Linked DNA regions of Acuticoccus sp. I52.16.1. The protein of the gene in region 2 interacts with the protein of the main gene of each other region in a pairwise test. Links are inferred from orthologs where the notes say so. Each region holds a gene or a part of one and is shown on either strand. Other genes may lie near its edges. The genes, in order: secA and MRB58_RS13175.

What was found.
Region 1: the proteins of MRB58_RS13175 (region 2) and secA interact in binary tests that used the Escherichia coli proteins (3 or more experiments, as listed by UniProt). The link is inferred for Acuticoccus sp. I52.16.1 from one-to-one orthologs.

The regions. Positions count from the first base shown.
Region 1 is NZ_CP094828.1:3,373,843-3,384,473, reverse strand. The notes cover bases 2,134-5,500. They hold secA (preprotein translocase subunit SecA), read right to left. Parts: upstream 5,175-5,500; coding sequence 2,334-5,174; downstream 2,134-2,333. Other genes in these bases: MRB58_RS15250 (peptidylprolyl isomerase), read left to right, coding at 5,332-5,500; MRB58_RS15260 (adenylate/guanylate cyclase domain-containing protein), read right to left, coding at 2,134-2,155. In the rest of the region: MRB58_RS15265 (adenylate/guanylate cyclase domain-containing protein), read right to left, coding at 1-947; more of MRB58_RS15260, read right to left, coding at 938-2,133; more of MRB58_RS15250, read left to right, coding at 5,501-6,231; bifunctional glutamate N-acetyltransferase/amino-acid acetyltransferase ArgJ, read left to right, coding at 6,406-7,620; MRB58_RS15240 ((deoxy)nucleoside triphosphate pyrophosphohydrolase), read left to right, coding at 7,620-8,036; MRB58_RS15235 (glucan biosynthesis protein), read left to right, coding at 8,141-9,709; glucans biosynthesis glucosyltransferase MdoH, read left to right, coding at 9,685-10,631. UniProt on the Escherichia coli protein: Required for protein export, interacts with the SecYEG preprotein conducting channel.
Region 2 is NZ_CP094828.1:2,910,892-2,920,853, reverse strand. What follows is about bases 7,265-9,962. They hold MRB58_RS13175 (YbgC/FadM family acyl-CoA thioesterase), read right to left. Parts: upstream 8,969-9,962; coding sequence 8,561-8,968; downstream 7,265-8,560. Other genes in these bases: mutL (DNA mismatch repair endonuclease MutL), read right to left, coding at 8,971-9,962; tolQ (protein TolQ), read right to left, coding at 7,527-8,201; MRB58_RS13185 (ExbD/TolR family protein), read right to left, coding at 7,265-7,508. Outside these bases: ctaD (cytochrome c oxidase subunit I), read left to right, coding at 1-594; MRB58_RS13220 (heme o synthase), read left to right, coding at 888-1,808; MRB58_RS13215 (hypothetical protein), read left to right, coding at 1,805-1,984; MRB58_RS13210 (cytochrome c oxidase assembly protein), read left to right, coding at 1,981-2,526; MRB58_RS13205 (cytochrome c oxidase subunit 3), read left to right, coding at 2,828-3,694; MRB58_RS13200 (SURF1 family protein), read left to right, coding at 3,707-4,447; Tol-Pal system beta propeller repeat protein TolB, read right to left, coding at 4,585-5,904; MRB58_RS13190 (hypothetical protein), read right to left, coding at 6,017-7,066; more of MRB58_RS13185, read right to left, coding at 7,068-7,264.

The DNA.
Region 1 (10,631 bases), 470 kb from region 2 along the record:
GCGGAGGCGGCCATCGCCAGCGGCCCCCCGCGGGAGAGGATCCGCGCGCGCATCTCGGCGAGGCGGGCGAGGCTGTCGTCCAGGGCGGCGAGCGAGCGGCGCACGCCGTCGTCCTCGATGGGGAAGATCGCCAGTACCGCGTCGCCGATGAAGTCGAGCACGTGGCCGCCCGCGTCGCCGACCGCGCCGGCGGTCGCCTCGAACACCTCGTTGAGGAAGGCGATGGTCTCGTCCAGCGACAGCTCCTCGGCCAGCGGCGTGAAGGCGCGCATGTCGCTGTACCAGATGGCGGCCGGGATCACCTCGGCGTCACCGCGGCGGATGGCCCCGTCGAGCACGCGCTCGGCGGCGAGGCGGCCGAGGTAGGTGGTCGCCAGCGCCTTGCTCGCCTCCATCTCGATCAGCGCGCGGACGGCGAGCGCCAAGGTCGGCCGCAGCGCCATCATGGTGTCGACCGTGCGATCGTCGAACCCGGTCGGGGCGCGGGTACAGAAGCTGAAGAACACCCCCCGCATGACGCCGTGGTCGACGTGTGCGGCGCCGAACTTGGTGGTCGTGCCGATGTACCCGCTGTGCCCCTCGTCGCGCAGCTCGCGCAAGAGGTCGTAGGGTTGGGCCGGCGCCGTCAGGTCCACCCGATAGAGCGCGATCTCATTCTCGACGATGTGGCGCAGGACGCTGTTGCTGCCGTCACGCCGCGCCGCGTCCACATGGCTGAGCGCGCCCGCCTCCAGCGGCGCATCGTCCGCCCATGTGACGAAGTTGGCATAGGTCAGCGGATGCAGGGCGCGCCATCCGAGCGACAGACGCGAGATCGCCAGCCCCGCCGCGTTGAGCCGTTCGCCCAACTCGCTCAGCAGCGTGCCGATCTCGCGCGCTTCGAGCGCGACCTCGGTCAGCCAGACTTGGAGGTCGGCGACCTCCACCCGGCATTCGGTCAGCGACACGCAAAGAGTTCCGGCGGGTTCGCGATCCCCGCCAGCTCCGGCCGTCCCACGCTCATCCATCCCTCGCCCGCCTGACGCGCCACCGCGTCCGTCACCAGTATCGGCACGCCGTACGATTTCGTCAGCCGCTCGATCCGCACCACGCGGTTCACCGTGCCGCCGATCGCCGAGAACGTCATCCGCTCGTTGATGCCGATATTGCCATAGACGACACGGCCGATGTCGATGGCAACGCCAATCAGTTCTGCGAGGTCGTGCCGGTCGCCGATTGCGTCGCTGTGGCGCGCGCGGAGCGCACCGAGCCGCTCGCGCACGCAGTTCGTGGCCCTCAGGGCACGGGCGACGCCGTCCGCGCCGGGAAAGATCGCCAGCACCGCGTCGCCGATATAGTCCAGCACGTCGCCGCCGTGTTCGACCACCGGCTTGGCCGTGGCGGCGAAGAAGTCGTTCAGGAAGGGCAGGTAGCGCTCGGTGCCGAGCCGGTCGCACAGCGCCGTCGAGCCGCGCAGGTCGCAGTACCACACCACCGCGTCGATCGTGTCGCCGTGGCCGAGCAGGATCTCGCCGTCGAGCACGCGGTCGCCGGCGGTGCGCGGCAGGTAGGTGTGGGCGAGGCTGCGGCCGATGTCGGCCTGGAGGGTGGAGCGGATCGTCAGCGCCAGCATGTACTTGATGCGGTTGAGCGCATCCATCTCGTCGTCGCTGAAGCCGCCGGGGGCGTCGGACGCGAAGGAGAGCATCACCCCACCGCCGGGCCGCTTCATCTGCGTGTCCGCGCCGAAGCCGACGCGCACGATGACGTAGTCCGTCAGCCCGTCGGCGGCGAAGGCGGCGAGGCTGGGGAAGCGGTACGGCTCGTTGGCCCCCGCGAGGCGGCAGCGGTAGAAATCGACGTCGGCGGTCAAGAGATAGTGGATCGGCGAGGCGAGGAACTCGGGGCTGTTGGGGCCGTCCTCGTGCGTCCAGTGCTCCTCGAGGGCGCCCTCGTCGCGGGTCCACACGATGCTGGAGCTGGCGATGACCGGGTCGAGCCGGCGCCAGGCGGCATAGACGCGCGCCAACGTGAAGCCCGAGGCGCGGGCACGCTCGGCGAAGCCGGGCAGGATCTCGCGGGCGGAGACGTCACCCAGCGCGGCGAAGGCGAGGTAGATCTCGAGCGCCTCGATCGCGGCGCCGAGCGGGGACATCGGGGCGGAGCGTGTCCCCACCAGGCTCATCGATCCGTGCTCATCGGTCCGTGCTCATCGCCCCAGGCCGTGCTCATCGCCCCAGGCGCCTCGGGGCGGTCTCGTCGCGGCAGGCTCGGCGGGACGGGCGCGCGGCGCGCCGGCGGGCGGCAGCTCGCCCGCCGTGCCGCGCGGCGCGGCACACGGGTCGCGCGGGGTGTCAGACCGCGCGGCCGTGGCAATGCTTGTACTTCTTGCCGGAGCCGCACGGGCACGGCTCGTTGCGGGCGACCTTGCCCCAGGTCGTCGGGTCCGCGGCCGTGCGCTCGACGCCGGCGCGCTTCAGCGTGCGCGGCTCCCGCGCCTCGGCGATCTCCCCGTCGGTCGGGGCGCCGGCATATTCGTAGTCACCGTCCCCGTCGTCGTCACCGGTCAGCGGGTCGATGTGATGAGTCTCGAGCTCGTCGATCTCCTCCTCGGTGGGCATCGGCGGCGGACCGTCGCGCATCTGGATCTCGATGTGCATGAGCTGGCCGGTGACGGCGGTGCGCAGCTCGACGAGCATCGCCTCGAACAGGGCGAACGCCTCGGTCTTGTACTCGTTCAGCGGGTCGCGCTGGGCGTAGCCGCGGAAGCCGATCACCGAGCGCAGGTGGTCGAGCTGGGCGATGTGCTCGCGCCACAGGTGGTCGAGCGTCTGCAGCAACACCGACTTTTCGACCTGGCGCCACATGTCGGGGCCGTACTTGGCGACCTTCTTGGCCGCGGCCTCGCCCGTGGCGGTCTTGAGGCGCTCGCGGATCTCTTCGTCGGCGATGCCCTCTTCGTTCGCCCAGTCCATCACCGGCGCCTCGATGCCGAAGACGGATTGCACCTCGTCGTGGAGACCCTTGGTGTCCCACTGCTCGGGGTAGGCCTTTTCGGGGATGTGCTTGGCGACGATCGCCTCGACGACCTCCACGCGCATCTCCTCGATGGTCTCACGGACCTCGTCGTCCTGCATCAGCTCGCGGCGCTGCTCGAAGATGACCTTGCGCTGGTCGTTCATCACGTCGTCGTACTTGAGGACGTTCTTGCGGGCGTCGAAGTTGCGCGCCTCGACCTTCTGCTGCGCCTTCTCCAGCGCGCGGTTGATCCAGGGGTGGACGATCGCCTCGCCCTCCTCCAGCCCGAGGCGCTTCAGCATGCCGTCCATGCGCTCGGAGCCGAAGATGCGCATCAAGTCGTCCTGCAAGGACAGATAGAATCGCGAGCGGCCGGGGTCGCCCTGACGGCCGGAGCGGCCGCGAAGCTGGTTGTCGATCCGGCGCGATTCGTGCCGCTCGGTGGCCAGAACGAAGAGGCCGCCCGCGGTGAGCGCCTTCTGCTTGCCCTCGGCGACACGGGCGCGGATCGCCTCTTCCTTCGACTTGCGCTCGGCGCCGGCCTCTTCGCCTTCGGGCAGGACGCCGAGCTCCTCCTCGATCAGCATATCGGCGTTGCCGCCGAGCTGAATGTCGGTGCCGCGGCCGGCCATGTTGGTGGCGATGGTGATGGCGCCCGGCACACCCGCCTGGGAGATGATCTTCGCCTCCTGCTCGTGGAAGCGGGCGTTGAGCACCTGGAAGGCCGGCTTGCCGCCCTTCATCGTCTCGCCGATCTTGATGGCGGCCTGCGGGTCGGAGAGGTCGCGCTGGCGGAAGCCCTCCTTCGTCAGCCGGTCGGCGAGGTACTCGGACTTCTCGATCGAGGTGGTGCCGACGAGGATCGGCTGGCCCTTCTCGTGGGCGGCGCGGATCTCCTCGACGACGGCGTTATATTTCTCTTCCTGCGTGCGGTAGACCTGATCGTCCTCGTCGAGGCGCAGGATCGGCAGGTTGGTCGGGATCGTGACGACGTCGAGCTTGTAGATGTCCATGAACTCTTCCGCCTCGGTGTCGGCGGTGCCGGTCATGCCCGCCAGCTTGGCGTACATGCGGAAATAGTTCTGGAAGGTGATCGACGCGACGGTCTGGTTCTCCGGCTGGATCGGCTGCTTTTCCTTCGCCTCCAGCGCCTGATGGAGCCCCTCGCCGTAACGGCGGCCGGGCATCATGCGGCCGGTGAACTCGTCGATGATGATGACCTCGCCGGACTTCACGATGTAGTCCCGGTCGCGCTGGAAGAGGCGGTGCGCGCGCAGCGCCTGCTGCAGGTGGTGGACGACGGAGACATTCTCGACGTCGTAAAGCGTCTCGCCCTTCAACAGGCCGGCCTCGGAGAGGAGCTGCTCCAGCTTCTCGTTGCCGGCTTCGGTGAAGTGCGCGGTCTTCTGCTTCTCGTCGACCTCGTAGTCCTCTGCCACGAGGCGGGGAATGAACGTGTCGATCGTGTTGTAGAAGTCCGAGCGATCCTCGAGCGGGCCGGAGATGATGAGCGGCGTGCGCGCCTCGTCGATCAGGATGGAGTCCACCTCGTCGACGATGGCGAAGTTGTGCTTCCGCTGCGCCATCTGGCGAATATCGTATTTCAGATTGTCGCGCAGATAGTCGAAGCCGAACTCGTTGTTGGTGCCGTAGGTGATGTCGGCATCGTAGGCGGCCTTGCGCTCGACGTCGGACTTGCCGTGGACGATGACACCGGTCGACATGCCGAGGAAGCGGTAGATGCGCCCCATCCACTCGGCGTCGCGCACGGCGAGATAGTCGTTCACGGTGACGACGTGGACGCCGTTGCCCGAGAGCGCGTTGAGGTAGACGGCGAGCGTGGCGACGAGGGTCTTGCCCTCGCCGGTCTTCATTTCGGCGATCGAGCCTTCGTGGAGGACCATGCCGCCGATCAGCTGCACGTCATAATGTCGCTGGCCGAGGACGCGTTTGGCGGCCTCGCGAACGGTGGCGAATGCGGGGACGAGAACGTCGTCGAGGGATTTCCCGGCGGCGATCTGGGCCTTCAGCTCATCGGTCTTGGCCTTGAGCTCTGTGTCCGTCAGCCGCTCGAACTCGGGCTCGGCGGCATTGATCGCATCCACCCGGCTGCGGTAGCCCTTGACGCGGCGGTCGTTCGCCGAGCCGAAGATGCGTTTGGTCAGGGTGCCGAGCATCCGAGATGTCCTTACCTTATGCGGAGCGGCGCACGGCCATGATACGAACCGGCGCGATGGGCGGCAATCGAACGTCTGCCGCGCGCGATCCGACATATGTTTGGGGCTGGGCCATGTCAAACGAGACGCCCGCCCCCAGTCCGAAGGACAACCCACAATGATCAAGCGCACGCTCAGTGCGATGGCCCTGTCGGCCCTCCTCGTTTCCTCCGCGTTCGCGCAGGACAATGCCGCCGATGCCCCCGCCCCCGATCAGGTGCTCGCCACCGTCAACGGCCAGGACATCACCGTGGGCGACGTGACCTACGCCCGCGCCGCGCTCGGCGAGGCGGTCCAGCAGCTGCCCGAGTCGCAGCAGGGCGAGATGGTCCTCTCCCTCCTCATCGACATGGCGCTGATGGCCGACGCCGCCGAAGCCGAAGGCATGGCCGACACGCCCGAGTTCAAGCAGCGGATGGCCTTCCAGCGCCTGCAGGCCCTGCAGGAGAGTTACATGACCTCCATCGTGCAGGACAACGTCTCCGAAGAGGCGTTGCAGGCCCGCTACGAGGAGGAAGTCGCCAAGCTGCCCAAGGAGCAGCTCACCGCCAGCCACATCCTGGTCGAGACCGAGGAAGAGGCAAAGGACCTCATCAAGCAGCTCGACGAGGGGGCCGACTTCGCCGCGCTCGCCGAGGCGCACTCCAAGGACCCCGGGTCGGCCAAGCGCGGCGGCTCGCTGGGCAACTTCACCCGCGGCCGCATGGTCAAGCCGTTCGAGGACGCCGCCTTCGCGCTCGACGTCGGAGAGATCACCGAGGAGCCGGTGCAGTCGCAGTTCGGCTGGCACGTCATCAAGCTCGACGAGCGGGGCGAGGTACCGGTGCCGCCGCTGACCCAGGTGGCCGGGCAGATCCAGCAGCTCATCGTGCGCGACGCCTACGTCGCCGCCGTCGCCAAGCTGAAGGAGGACGCCACCATCGAGACCGCCTCGGGCGAGACGCCGACGTCGGCGATCGGTTCGGTCAAGGCCCCGCCGGTCGACGCCGACGCGCCGATTCCGACCCCGACGAAGTAAGTCCGCGGGCGGGGCCCGGCGCCCCGCCTCCTCTCTCCGCGCCCCCCCGCATCCGCCGGTCGCCGCGCCTGCGCCCGGCGGCGCGACGATGCCGCTCCGGTCGATGCGGTTGCCGCTTTTCGCGGCGGCGTGAATGGCGTATGCGCGGGACCGTTGCCGTCCGAGACGAGACCTATGACCCCATCGCCCTTCGCGCCCGCCCACCTCCCCGAGCCGCCCGCCGTGGCAGGGGTGCGCCTCGCCACCGCCGAGGCCGGCATCAAGTACCGCGGCCGCACCGACGTCCTGCTGATGGCGTTCGACGAAGGCACCACCGTGGCCGGCGTGTTCACCACCTCGCGCTGCCCGTCCGCCCCGGTGGAGTGGTGCCGCGCGCAGCTTGCGCGGGGTACCGCGCGGGCGCTTTTGGTCAACTCCGGCAACGCCAACGCCTTCACCGGCAAGAAGGGCCGCGCGGCGACGTCCCTCTCGGCCGATCTCGCCGCCCAGGCGCTGGGGATCGCGGCCGAGGACGTCTTCCTCGCCTCCACCGGCGTCATCGGCGAGCCGCTGCCGGCCGAACGGTTCGGCGCCGTCATGGAGGGCGCCGCCGCCAGGTTGACGCCGGGCGGCTGGGCCGATGCGGCCCGCGCCATCATGACGACCGACACCTTCCCCAAGGCCGAGAGCCGCACCGTGGCGCTGTCGGGCGGGTCCGTCACCATCACCGGCATCGCCAAGGGCGCGGGCATGATCGCGCCGGACATGGCGACGATGCTGTCCTTCGTGGCCACCGATGCGGCGATCCCGGCGCCCGACTTGCAGGCGATGCTGTCCGCCGGCGTCGGCAAGAGCTTCAACAAGGTGACGATCGACAGCGACACGTCGACGTCCGACACCGTGCTCCTCTTCGCGACCGGCGCCTCGGGCGTCGCGGTCGCGGGGGAGGATGCGTTGCGCTTCGCCGCCGCGCTCGACGACCTGCTCCTGGCGCTGGCCCACTGGGTCACCAAGGACGGCGAGGGCTGCACGAAGTTCGTCTCGATCACGGTGGAGGGCGCCGAGAGCGACGCGTCCGCCAACAAGATCGCCAAGTCGATCGCCGATTCGCCGCTGGTAAAGACCGCCATCGCCGGCGAGGACGCCAACTGGGGCCGCATCGTCATGGCGGTGGGCAAGGCGGGCGAGCCGGCCGACCGCGACCGCCTGGCCATCTGGTTCGACGACGTGCGCGTCGCCGTCGAAGGCGAGCGCGACCCGGCCTACTCGGAGGCCGCCGCGTCGGCCGTGATGCAGAAGCCGGAGATCGCCATCCGCGTCGACCTCGGGCTCGGCAGCGGGCGCGACACGGTGTGGACCTGCGATCTCACCAAGGAATATGTCGCCATCAACGGGGACTACCGCTCCTGATGCGCCTCGTCCTGGTGGCGGCCGCCGCGCTGATCGACGAGGCGGGCCACATCCTCGTCACGCAGCGCCCACCGGGGAAGGCGATGGCCGGCCTGTGGGAGTTCCCCGGCGGCAAGATCGAGGCCGGGGAGACCCCCGAGGTCGCCCTCTGCCGCGAGCTCTTCGAGGAGATCGGCGTCACCGTGGACCCGGCGACGCCCGAGCCCCTCACCTTCGCCAGCCACACCTACGACGACTTCCACCTGATGATGCCGCTCTTCGCCGTACGCCGCTGGACCGGCACGCCGCGCACGAAAGAGGTGGCGGATTTGAAATTTGTCGCGCCGCTGGCTTTATCCTTGCTTGAGATGCCTGCGGCGGACGCCCCGCTGGTCCAATTCATTCAGAGCATATTCACCGACATTTCCGCTACTTAGTTCGAACGGATTGCTGCGCTGAACCGTTAGGTGATTATCGGTGCACGTCGTCACATCGGCGACGCATTCCCTGTTCAATAACGAACCGGGTAAGGAGAGCGTGGATGAAAATTGCCCGGCGACATCTGGTCTCCGGCGCCGCCGCTGCCTGGGCCCTGGCCGGTGCTGCCGGGGGGTGGCCGCGATTCGTCACCGATGCCCTCGCCGAGGGTAGCGACCATCTGACCCGTCTCCCCGAGCTGTACGGCGAGACCGCCCCCTTTTCGCCGCAGCGGTTGCGCGAGTTGGCCCAAGCCCTCGCCCAGCAGGACTACGACGACCGCCGCGGCGACATCCCCGCCTCGTTGAGCGACATGGACTACGCCACCTACCGGCAGATCCAGCCGTGGAAGAAGTGGCCGCAGCCGCTGGGGCCGGACAAGCGCTTCTCGTTCGACGCGCTGCCGCCGGGCTTCGTCTACAATCAGCCGGTCGAGATCTGGGTCGTCGAGGGGGAGACGGCGCAGAAGGTGGTCTACGACCCCGAGAGCTACTGGGTCGGCGAACTGGCCGAGGGCAAGTTGCCCAAAGAGAACGTCCCCTTTTCCGGCTTCCGCCTGCACGCCAACGTCGCCGACAGCGAGTCGCTGTCCGAGTTCGCGGTGTTCCAGGGGGCGAGCTATTTCCGGGCGGTCGGCCGGCACGAGACCTACGGTCTTTCGGCCCGAGGCCTCGCCATCGACACCGGCGTTCCGACCGGCGAAGAGTTCCCCGTCTTCCGCGCCTTCTGGCTGGAGACGACGGCGGACGACGCCAACGGTGTGGTCGTCCACGCGTTGCTGGATTCTCCATCGACGACGGGGGTCTACCGCTTTACAATCGCCCCGGGCGACGCCACCTTCGTGGACGTGGAGCTGACGCTTTTCCCGCGGCGCTCCATCAAGACGATCGGGTTCGCCCCATTTTCGTCAATGTTTCTGTTCTCAGGCGTAAATCGCTGGGATTTCGTCGACTACCGCGATGCGGTGCACGACTCCGACGGCCTCTCGATCTTCACGGGGGGCGGGGAATGGCTGTGGCGTCCGATCAACAATCCGGACCGCCTGCAGATCTCCGCTTTCGTGGACGAGAATCCGCGCGGGTTCGGCCTCGTCCAGCGGAGCCGCGAGTTCTCCGACTACGAGGACGCCGAGGCTCGCTACGAGCTTCGCACCTCGGCGTGGGTGGAGCCGCGCGGCGACTGGGGCAAAGGCTCGGTTGTCCTCTTCGAAATCCCTACAACCAAAGAGTGGAACGACAACATCGTCGCCTACTGGCAACCCGCCACCGAGCTACCTGCCGGACAACCTTTTGATTTGGCTTACCGAATCCATTGGGAGGACGTCCCCCAGGTCGCTTCACCCGGACCGCAAGTCATAAAGACGCGCATCGGGCGGAACCTTTCGGACGATCGATACCTTTTTGTCGTGGACTACCTCATGCGCGGGACGTCGACGCAGAACCTCGAGATGCGGATCTCCGCCTCGACCGGGACCGTGTCGAACCTTGTGACCTACCCCGTGCCCGAGCGAGATGTCCAACGCGTAACATTTGAGTTGGATCCCAAAGACTCGGATCTCGTCGAGATCCGGCTGGCCCTCGAACCGGAAGATGGACCTCCAGGCGAGCGATGGCTTTACCGATGGACACGCTAGGCTCAATGCAGCAACTGACTGCGACTCCGGCGCCAGCTCCGCTGGCAATGCCCGAACAATCCTTCCAGACGCGCGGATTCCGCGCTCATTCCTTTGGCCGCCCCAGTCCTCGCACCATCGCCGCACGGGCCACGCTCGTGCTGGTGACCCTGTCGCTCACGATCTTCGGCATCAGCGAGATGTACGCGGTCGCCAAGGTCGGATCGATCGCGGCGCTCGAGTGGGTCCTGCTCGCCGCGTTCTCCGTCGCCTTCGGCTGGATCGCCTTCAGCGCCGCCAACGCGCTCGCCGGCATCTTCGCCCCCCGCGGCAAGAACGAGGACATCTACGCCCCCGGCGGCCTCACCGCGATCGTCATGCCGATCTACAACGAGGACCCGCGCGAGGTGTTCTCGGCGCTGGCGGCGATGGTCAACGACCTGCCGGAGCGGCTGCGCACATCGTTCGAAGTCTTCATCATTTCCGACACGACGAGCCCCGAGGTGTGGATCGCCGAGGAGCGCGCGCTCGCCATCCTGCGCGCCAAGTGCGGTCCGACGCGCGTGTGGTACCGCCGCCGCCGCGACAACGCGCACCGCAAGGCCGGCAATGTGGCCGACTTCGTGCGCCGCTGGGGCGGTCGATACGAGCACATGATCATGCTCGACGCCGACAGCCTGATGACCGGCGACTGCATGGCTCGCCTGCGTGCGGCGATGATCGCCGACCCGAAGGCCGGGATCATCCAGTCCAACCCGCAGCTGATCGGCGGGCAGACCCCGTTCGCCCGCGCCCAGCAGTTCGCCAACACCGTCACCGGCAAGGTGGTCGGCGGCGGCATCGCGGCCTGGCAGGGCGAGGACGGCAACTACTGGGGCCACAACGCGATCATCCGCATGTCCGCCTTCGCGGGCGCCGCGGGCCTGCCGAGCCTCGCCGGCAG
Region 2 (9,962 bases):
ATCAAGATCTTCTCCTGGATCGCGACGATGTGGGGCGGCTCGATCGAGTTCAAGACGCCGATGCTGTGGGCGATCGGCTTCATCTTCCTCTTCACCGTCGGCGGCGTGACGGGCGTGCAGCTCGCCAATGCCGGCCTCGACCGCGCCTTCCACGACACCTACTACGTCGTCGCGCACTTCCACTACGTGCTGTCGCTGGGCGCCGTGTTCGCCATCTTCGCGGGCTGGTACTACTGGTTCCCGAAGATGTTCGGCATCATGTACAACGAGACGCTGTCCAAGATTCACTTCTGGCTGATGTTCCTCGGCGTGAACGTGATCTTCTTCCCGCAGCACTTCCTCGGCCTGCAGGGCATGCCGCGTCGCTATGTCGACTATCCGGACGCCTTCGCCAACTGGAACATGATCTCGTCGATCGGCATCTACATCACCGTCGTCGCGATGGTGGCCTTCATCTGGACCATGGTCGACGCGCTGCTGCGCCACCGCAAGGCGGCCGACAATCCCTGGGGCGTGGGCGCGACCACGCTGGAGTGGACGCTGTCCTCTCCCCCGCCCTACCACCAGTTCGAGACGCTGCCGCAGATCCGCTGACGCGGCAGCCGGGCGACGGGTCCCCGTCGCCCCCGATTTCCGCGGCGCCGCCTCCGGGCGGCGTCGCCGTTCGACGGCCCGACCGGGCCTTGGGCATCCCGAGCGCCCCGCTCGCGATCCCCAAGGCCCACCCGGCCCCGCCGCCCGGACCGCGCCGTCACCCGTGCCACGGGCTCGGGCGGCACGGCGACCGGCGGACACGGAGACGACCGCACCGCAAGGTGCCGCATGCGGCCCGCGAGGGCTCCAGGCCGCCGGGACTCCCGGCGGATCGATGGATCGGAGGAACGAGAATGTCAGTTCGGGACGGTGATTCGCTGGGTCTGGTCGATCTCGGCGCAACGCCTGGGGACTTCGTCGATCTTCTCAAGCCGCGCGTCATGTCGCTGGTGGTGTTCACCGCCTTCGCCGGCATCCTGCTGGCGCCGGGCCACCTGCATCCGGTCCTCGCCGCCGTCTCGCTGCTGGCCATCGCGCTCGGCGCCGGCGCATCCGGCGCCCTCAACATGGGCCTCGACGCCGACATCGACCGCCTGATGGCCCGCACCGCGTTGCGCCCGATCCCCTCCGGCCGGATCGACCGCGAGACCGCGCTCGGCTTCGGCACGGTGCTCGCCTCCGGCTCGGTCGTCCTCCTGGCCTTCGCCTCCAACTGGACGGCGGCGTGCCTGCTGGCGCTCACCATCGCCTTCTACGTCGTCGTCTACACCGTGTGGCTGAAGCGGCGGACGCCGCAGAACATCGTCATCGGCGGCGCGGCCGGCGCCCTGCCGCCGGTCGTCGGCTGGGCCGCGGTCACCGGCTCGGTCTCGCTGGAGCCGATCGTCATGTTCACGATCATCTTCCTGTGGACCCCGGCGCACTTCTGGGCCCTCGCCATCCTGAAGCGGGACGAGTACGCCGCGGCGGGCGTCCCCATGCTCCCCTCCGTCGCCAGCCGCGAGACGACGACACTCAACATCCTCGTCTACGCTGTGCTGACCGCCCTCTCCGGCCTCCTGCCGACCGTGCTGGGCTATGCCGGCATCGGCTACGCCATCGTCGCGGCGGGCCTCGGCGCCTGGCTCGTGCAGCGGGCGGTCCTGCTGCGCCGCGCCGGGCCCCAGGACGAGCGGCGTCACGCCGGGCGTCTGTTCGGCGTCTCCATCCTCTACCTCTTCGCCCTCTTCGGCGCGCTGATGGCCGACGGGGTGATCGCCGACCTTTTGACATGATGACCGAACCCGCCGCCCCCCAGCCCCGCACCCAGGCCGACGTCGACGCAGAGCGACGACGCCGGCAACGCAAGCGCTCCGTCGCGATCGCGGTGGTGCTCGTGTCGCTGGTCGCGATCTTCTACGCCATCACCATCCTGCAGATGACCGCCAACACGCCGGGGGTCACGTCGTGAGCGGCGACAAGCGCCACATCCGCATCGCGCTGGCGTGCGCGGCGTTCGTGTCGCTGATGGTGGGCGCGGCCTTCGCCTCCGTCCCGCTGTACGACCTCTTCTGCCGCGTCACCGGGTTCGACGGCACGCCCTCCATCGCCACGGTCGAGGCGGTGCCCGGCCTCGAGGTCGGCGAGCGCGAGCTGACCATCCGGTTCGACGCCAACATCCAGTCCAACCTGCCGTGGACCTTCAAGCCGGTGCAGCGGACGATGAAGGTCAAGGTCGGCGAGGTGGTGACCGCCGAGTACGAGATCACCAACCTCTCGGACGAGCACACGGTCGGCCAGTCGGTCTACAACGTCACCCCGTTCCAGGGCGGCGGCTATTTCACCAAGATCGACTGCTTCTGCTTCACCGCGCAGCCGCTCGAAGCCAACGAGACGCGGCGCATCCCGGTCGTCTTCTATGTCGACCCGGAATTCGACGAGGATCGCGACGCCAAGAACGTGCATGTGATCACGCTGTCCTACACCTTCTTCAAGGCGCAGACGGCGAGCTGAACGGTCGACGTCGCCTCGGCGGCGTGGCAAAGACAACGAGGGTCGGAGCGGGCCGGCGGCATGTGCGCCGGGCCCCCCGGCGGAGTTTCGGCCGCGTCACGCGGCACCCTCCCGGCAAGCTCCGGGGGAGACGATGCGGCGGCCGCGCGGCCCCGCGCACGAGCACGGCGGCGGACCGCGGGCCCGCCCCGAACGGGCTTCCGGACCCCGTCCGGAGAAGAACACGCCGGGCGAAAATCCGGCAGGGCGAACGGGGTCTCCCCGAGAGGATCCGCGCGGAACGCGCGAAGAGGGAATGACAATGGCAGGCGCGGCGAAGCACCACGACTATCACATCCTTGAACCCAGCCCCTGGCCGATCATGGGCTCGCTCGGCGCGTTCGTGATGATGTTCGGCGCCGTGGCCTTCATGCGCTGGCACTCGGGCGACGAGCTGCCGCTGGCGGGCATGAACCTCGCCGGCTGGGGCATCTTCGCCGTCGGCACGACCCTGGTGGTCGCGACCATGGCGCTGTGGTGGACGGACACCACCAAGGAATCCCTCCGCGGCGACCACACGCCGGTGGTCAAGCTGCACCTGCGCTACGGCATGATCCTGTTCATCGCCTCCGAAGTGATGTTCTTCGTCGCCTGGTTCTGGGCCTACTTCGACGCTGCGCTCTTCCCCGGCGATCCGACGACCTACGGCCGGCTCGATGTCACAGGGGGTCAATGGCCGCCGGAGTCGATCCACACGTTCGACCCCTGGCACCTGCCGCTCTTCAACACCATGATCCTGCTGCTCTCCGGCACCACCGCCACCTGGGCGCATCACGCGCTGCTGGAGGACGACCGCGAGGGTCTCAAGTGGGGCCTCATCTGCACCGTGCTCCTGGGCCTCCTGTTCTCCACCGTGCAGATCTACGAGTACACGCACGCGTCGTTCTCGTTCTCCGGGTCGCTCTATGGCGGGCCGTTCTTCATGGCGACGGGCTTCCACGGCTTCCACGTCTTCGTCGGAACGGTGTTCCTGGCGGTGTGCCTGTTCCGCGTCTACGCCGGGCACTTCACCAAGGACGCGCACTTCGGGTTCGAGGCGGCGGCATGGTACTGGCACTTCGTCGACGTGGTGTGGCTCTTCCTGTTCCTGTGCATCTACGTCTGGGGCGCCAGCGAACTCGTCCACTAAGGGGAGCGCGCCTTGCGGCGCCTCCTGCTCGCGGTCGCCATCGCCGGGGCCTTCGTCATCCTGATCGGCCTCGGCACCTGGCAGCTTCAGCGCCTCGAATGGAAAGAGGCGCTGATCGCCGCGGCGGCGGAGCGACCCGCCGCCCCCGCCGTCCCCGCGCCCGGGCCGGACGAATGGGGCAGCCGACCCGCCGCCTTCCCGATCGACGACTGGCGCTACCGTAGAGTCGCGCTCACCGGCAGCTTCGCCCCGGTCGAGGCCTTCTTCTGGATCGCGCTCGGCGAGCCGAACGGTCCGCTCGGCGGTCCCGGGTACATGGTGCTCGTCCCGTTCGTGACCGAGGACGGCTGGACGGTCCTCGTCAACCGCGGCTTCATCCCCGAGGACAGGCGCGACCCGGCGACGCGCCCGGACGCCGCGCCGCCGCGGGGCACCGTCACCGTCGAGGGCCTGATCCGCCGGGACGACCCGCCGAGCTTCATCACCCCCGCGCCCGACACGGCCGCCCGCATCTTCTACGCGCGCGACATCGGCGCCATCGCCGAAGCGCTCGGCGCGCCCGGCCCGATCGCCCCCTACCAGATCGACCTCGTGGCCGAGGAGACGCCGGCCGGCGGCCTGCCACAGGCCGGCGAGAGCCGCATCACGTTCACCAACAACCACCTGGGCTACGCATTGACCTGGTACGGCCTCGCCGCCGCGCTGCTGGGCGTGTCGGGCGTCGCCCTCTGGCGCCGCCGCGCGCGCGGCTGACCCGCGGTCGCACCCGCGGCCGCTGGTCACGGCTCACGGCCCGGCCGGTGCGAACGGCCGCCGTCGAGGATCGACGCGGCGGCCCGTCATTCCTGCATCGTCGAAGCGGCCCGGCGCGGCCGACCGGGCGGCGCTCGCTAGCGCCGCAGCGGCGACCAGGCCGGGTCCGAGGCCATCGTGTTCAGCCGCAGCTGCCGCTCGTTGCGGCCGGTGACGTTGACCGTCCAGATCCCCGGCCCGCCCTGCGGCCCGCCCGCATCGCGGAAAAAGGCGATGACGCGGCCGTTGGGCGCCCAGGTCGGTCCCTCGTTGTGGAAGCCGGAGGTGAGGATGCGCTCGCCGGAGCCGTCGGGGTTCATGACGCCGATCGCGAAGCGCCCCTGCGCCTGCTTGGTGAAGGCGATGAGATCTCCCTTCGGCGACCAGACCGGCGTGGAATAGCGACCGTCACCGTAGGAGATCCGCTGCTGGCCCGACCCGTCGGCATTCATGACGTACAGCTGCTGGCTGCCGCCGCGGTCGCTCTCGAAGACGATCTGCCGGCCATCCGGAGAGTAGGACGGAGCGGTGTCGATCGCCGGGGTGTTGGTCAGGCGGCGCGGCTGCCCGCCTTGCAGGCTCATCGCGAAGATGTTGGAGTTGCCGCCCTCCTGGATGCTCATCACCACCGTCGACCCGTCCGGCGAGAAGCGCGGCGCGAAGCTCATGCTCGCCGCCTTCGACAGGAGCTGCCGCCGCCCCGTCTCGACGTCGAGCAGGAAGACCTGCGGCTGCGCGCCCTCGTAGCTCATGTAGGTGACGTATTGGCCGGCGGGGCTGAAGCGCGGGGTCAGCACCAGCGTGCTGCCGTCGGTCAGGTAGGTCAGGTTGTAGCCGTCCTGGTCCATGATCGCGAGGCGCTTCACGCGCGCGTTCTTGGGCCCGGATTCGGCGACGAAGACGATGCGGGTGTCGAAGTAGCCGCTTTCGCCGGTCAGCCGCTCGTAGATCGCGTCGGCGACGATGTGGGCGACGCGGCGCCAGTTGTCGGGCGTCGTGGTGAACTGCTGGCCGACGACCTGCTGCTCCTGCAGGGGGTCCCACAGGCGGAACTCGACGCGCAGCTGCCCTCCCTCGGGGATCACGGTGCCGCTGACCAGCGCCTCGGCACCGATGGCGCGCCAGTTGGCGAACGCCGGCACCACCTCGACCCCCAGCGTGGGCGGGGAATATTGGGTGCGATCGATCCCGGCGAAGAGACCGGAGCTGACGAGATCGTTCATCACGACGTCGGCGATCTGCTGGCCCATCGTCGGATCGGCGCTGGCGAAGTAGGGGACGGCGATCGGCAGCGGACGCACGTCGCCGCCGGTCACCTCGATCGAGACGAGCGCGCTCGCCGGTGACGATAAAGCGGCCATCGTCGCCAGTGCAGCCAGGAACAGTCTGATGCGCGAGAGCATGAGCACACCCTTCATTGGAATAAGTCCTTCCTAGGCCAGCGGGCGATCCCTCGCCAGCCCGGGTGGGTCGGTCGACGATAATCTCGTCCCGCGCCGCGGCGGATCTCTCCACCGTGGCCCGCGGGGGTCATCCGAATTCGCGCGGGTCGAACGTGACCTGCAGCTCGCGCCAGAGGTCGTACTGGTCCGCGGGCAGCCAGTCGTACGGCGCGCATTTCAGAACCGCGCGGCGCGCGGCCTCGGCCGCGACGTCGAAGATCGGGCCGATGCCGCGGGCGCGAACGTCGACGATCCGTTCCAGCTTGCCGTCGGGCGTCAGGTTGAACTGCACCACGATGGCGAGTTCCTCCTCCTGGCCGACGGCGGCGGGACGGAGCCAGCACTCGCGCAGCCGGTGCATCAGCGCGTCGGTAAAGGTCGCGGTCTGCGGCGCGTCGGCGCGCCCGACGTTGGTGCCGGCGCTCGCCTGCGCGCGCCCGCTGCCGCCGCCGGACGGCGCGGTGCGGTTGATCAGCGAGGAGATCCGGTCGGCGTTGAAGGTGTCCTCCGGCGGCGTCTCCTGGCGCGCCGTGCGGGTGCGGCGCGGCGGCTGCGGGCGCGAGCGCGGCACCACCGTCTCCGGCACGGGCGCCGGCGCGGGAGCCTCGACGACCTCCGGCTGCGGCTCGGGCGCGGCCGCGGCGGTTTCGGTCGGCTCCGGCTCGGCGGGCTCGGGCTCCGGCTCGGGTGCCGCAGCGGTCTCGGGCGGCGTCTCGACCGGGTCCGGCTCCGGCGTCACCTCGGGCACGGCCTCCTGCGTCACCTCGTCGACCGGCTCGGCCTCGTCCGGCTGCGGCTCGGGCTCGCCGGCCTCGTCGGGCGCGGAGGATTCGGCCTGCGAATCGATCGCGTCATCGTTGGTGGCGATCGTCTCCGCCTCGGTGTCGGTGGCGCCGGGCATCGCCTCGGGCTCCGCCTCGGTCTCGCTCTCCACCGTCTCGGGCGCGGGCGCCATGGCGACGACCTGCTCCTCGGGGTTGCCTTCGGTGATGTCGGTCTTCTCGTCGATCGTGATGATCTCGATCGGCAGCGCCGCGACCGGCGGGGGCGTGAACCCCTGGCTCGACGGCAGCGTGATGATCGCCGCGGCGAGGATCAGCAGGTGCAAGATGCCCGAGGCGATGAAGGCGGCGCGCATGTCAGCGCGGCTCCTCGGTCGTGACGAGGGCGAGACGATTGTAGCCGGCGCGGTTGAGACGACCCATCACGCGCATGATGATGCCATAGTTCGCGGCCGCGTCGCCACGCACCTGGATGCGCTCCTCGAAGTTGCCCGCGGTTTCCTGGCTCAGCCGGTCGACGAGCTGGGTGATCGCCACTTCCGCCTCGTTGACGTAGATCGCGCCGTCGGGGGTGATGGAGATATTGATCGGGTCCGTGCGGCCCTCGATCGGATTGGCCTGACTCTCCGGTAGGTCGATCGGCACGCCCACTGTGAGAAGCGGCGCCGAGACCATGAAGATGATCAACAGCACGAGCATCACGTCCACGAACGGGGTGACGTTGATCTCGGCCATCGGCTGGAAGCGGGCGCGGCGCCGGCCGCGACCGGCACGACGGCCACCCGTGGGGCTACTCATCCCCATACGAAAAGCCTCCTAACGCCGCTCATCGATCTCCCGCGAGAGGATCGCCAGGAACTCGTCGGCGAACCCCTCCATCTGAGAGGAGATGCGACCCACGTCGGTCGCGAGCTTGTTGTAGAAGATGGTCGCCGGAATGGCGGCGAGAAGACCGAGCGCGGTCGCCAGCAGCGCCTCGGCGATACCGGGCGCGACGACCGCGAGGTTCGTCGATTCGGACGCCGCGATCGCCTGGAACGAGCTCATGATGCCCCAGACGGTGCCGAAGAGGCCGATGAAGGGCGCCGCGGAGCCGACCGAGGCGAGCACCATCAGCCCGCGCTCCATCTGCTCGCCCTCGCGCGCCAGGGTCATCGACATCACGCGGTCGATCCGGTCGGCGAGCGAGGCGAGCGCGGGGCGGTTGCCCTCGTGGCTCTTCTTCCACTCGCGCATGGCGGCGACGAAAACCGCCGCGACCCCGTCCGGCTCGTCGTCCTCGCGCTTCTGGTACAGCTCCTCCAGCGACTGGCCGGACCAGAAGTCGTCCTCGAAGGCGACGATCCGGCCGCGGATGCGACGGAAGGCCACGGATTTGTAGAAGATGATCGCCCAGCACCAGCACGAGGCGAGGATCAGACCGATCATCACGAGCTTTACGACGATGTGCGCCTGCAGAAACAGCGACACCAAAGAGAATTCGTCACCCATCAGGCACGATCCCTCCGGCCCGCGACCGTGGTCGCGCCGGCGAGGGGAAACGGCCGTCGGGCCATCCGGCTGCGCGTCACACTCAAAACTCCAAGAGCCAAAGTCACAGTCAAGCGATACCGACCGCATTGAACCGCGGTCCCTCTAACGCGTCGCTCTCGATGTGGCTAGAGCCATGCCAACTTGCAGGAAATTCAGCAGGACGTGAACGGCGGTACAAACCGGGGCCACCGAGCCGGATCGGACGCCGCCGAAGCCCCCGGATCCGCAGCCGCCGGCATCATGCATCGGCCAGGCGAGCCTGCCGCGGGGCGCGCTGCCCGCGCCAATCGGCGACAGAAAGGCCGGGACCGGAGGGGTTATCCTTGCGGCGCGGGGGACAGCGCGGCGCGCACGTCGGCCGGCGGGCGCTGCGGCCGGCCCCGCGGGTCGATCAGACACAGGTCGGCCACCGCCGAGACGATGCGCCGCTCCCCCACCGAGATCTCCTGTCGCAGCAGGAAGTTGGCGCGGCCGGCCTCGATCGGCGTCGTCGTCACCCGCAGCAGGTCGTCGATCACCGCCGGGCCGTGGAATTGGACATCGATCCGTCGCAGCGTGAAGTAGATCGGCGGGGTCAGCGCGGCCAGCGCCGCATGGTCGAGCCCGGAGGCGCGCAACAACTCGGTGCGCCCCCGCTCCAGGAAGCGGATGAAGGCGCCGTGATAGACGCGGCCGGAAAAGTCCGTGTCCTCGAAATAGACGCGGACCTCGGTATCGAAGGACATCGTCATCGCCGTTCGAACAGCTTTTCGATCTCGGCCAGCGACAGCGACACGAAGGTCGGCCGGCCGTGGTTGCACTGCCCCGCGGAGGGGGTCGTCTCGATCTGCCGCAGCAGCGCGTTCATCTCCTCGACCTTGAGCGCGCGACCGGAGCGGACCGAGCCGTAGCACGCCATCGTGGCGGCCGCATGATCGAGCCTTGCTTCCAGTGCCCCGGCGGCGCCCCAGTCGGCGATCTCGTCGGCCAGGGTCTTCACCAGCTTGGCGATGTCGAACGTGCCCAGCGCCGCCGGGGTCTCCCGCACGACGACCGCGCCGGCGCCGAACGGCTCCAGGGTGAGGCCGAGCCGGGCGAAGGTCTCGGCGTGCTCGGCCAGACGGTCGACATCCTCGGCCGGCAGCTCCACCACCTCGGGGATCAGCAGCCCCTGTGCGGCCGGCTCGCGCGTCGCCGCCGAGGCCTTCAGCGCCTCGTAGACGATGCGCTCGTGCGCGGCGTGCTGGTCCACCACGACGAGCCCGTGCGCGGACTGGGCCAGGATGTAGTTGCCGTGCACCTGCGCGACGGCCGCGCCCAGCGGGTGCGCGGAACCGTCCGGCGCGTCGGCCGGATCGTCCGGCACCCACTCGCCGGGCGCCGGCGCCGCGGTGCGGGGGGCGGGCGGCGCGGAGTGGAAGGCACGGCCCCGCGGCGGAAAGGACGGCCGCGCGGTGTAGGACGGCGACGAGCGGGCGGTGAACGGCGTCGCCGGCGCCGCGAAGCCCTGCGGCGCGTGGGCGGGCGCATCGTCTGTCTCCACCAGCGAGGAGGACGGCCGGCGCGCCGAGAGCGCCGCCAGCGCCGCCGTGGCGACGCTGTGCGAGGCCGTGGGCGGCGCTTCGGCCAGCGCGCGGCGGAAGGCGGTGACGATGAGGCCGCGCACCGCGTTGGCGTCGCGGAAGCGCACGTCGGCCTTGGCCGGATGCACGTTGACGTCCACCGCCGCGGGATCGATCG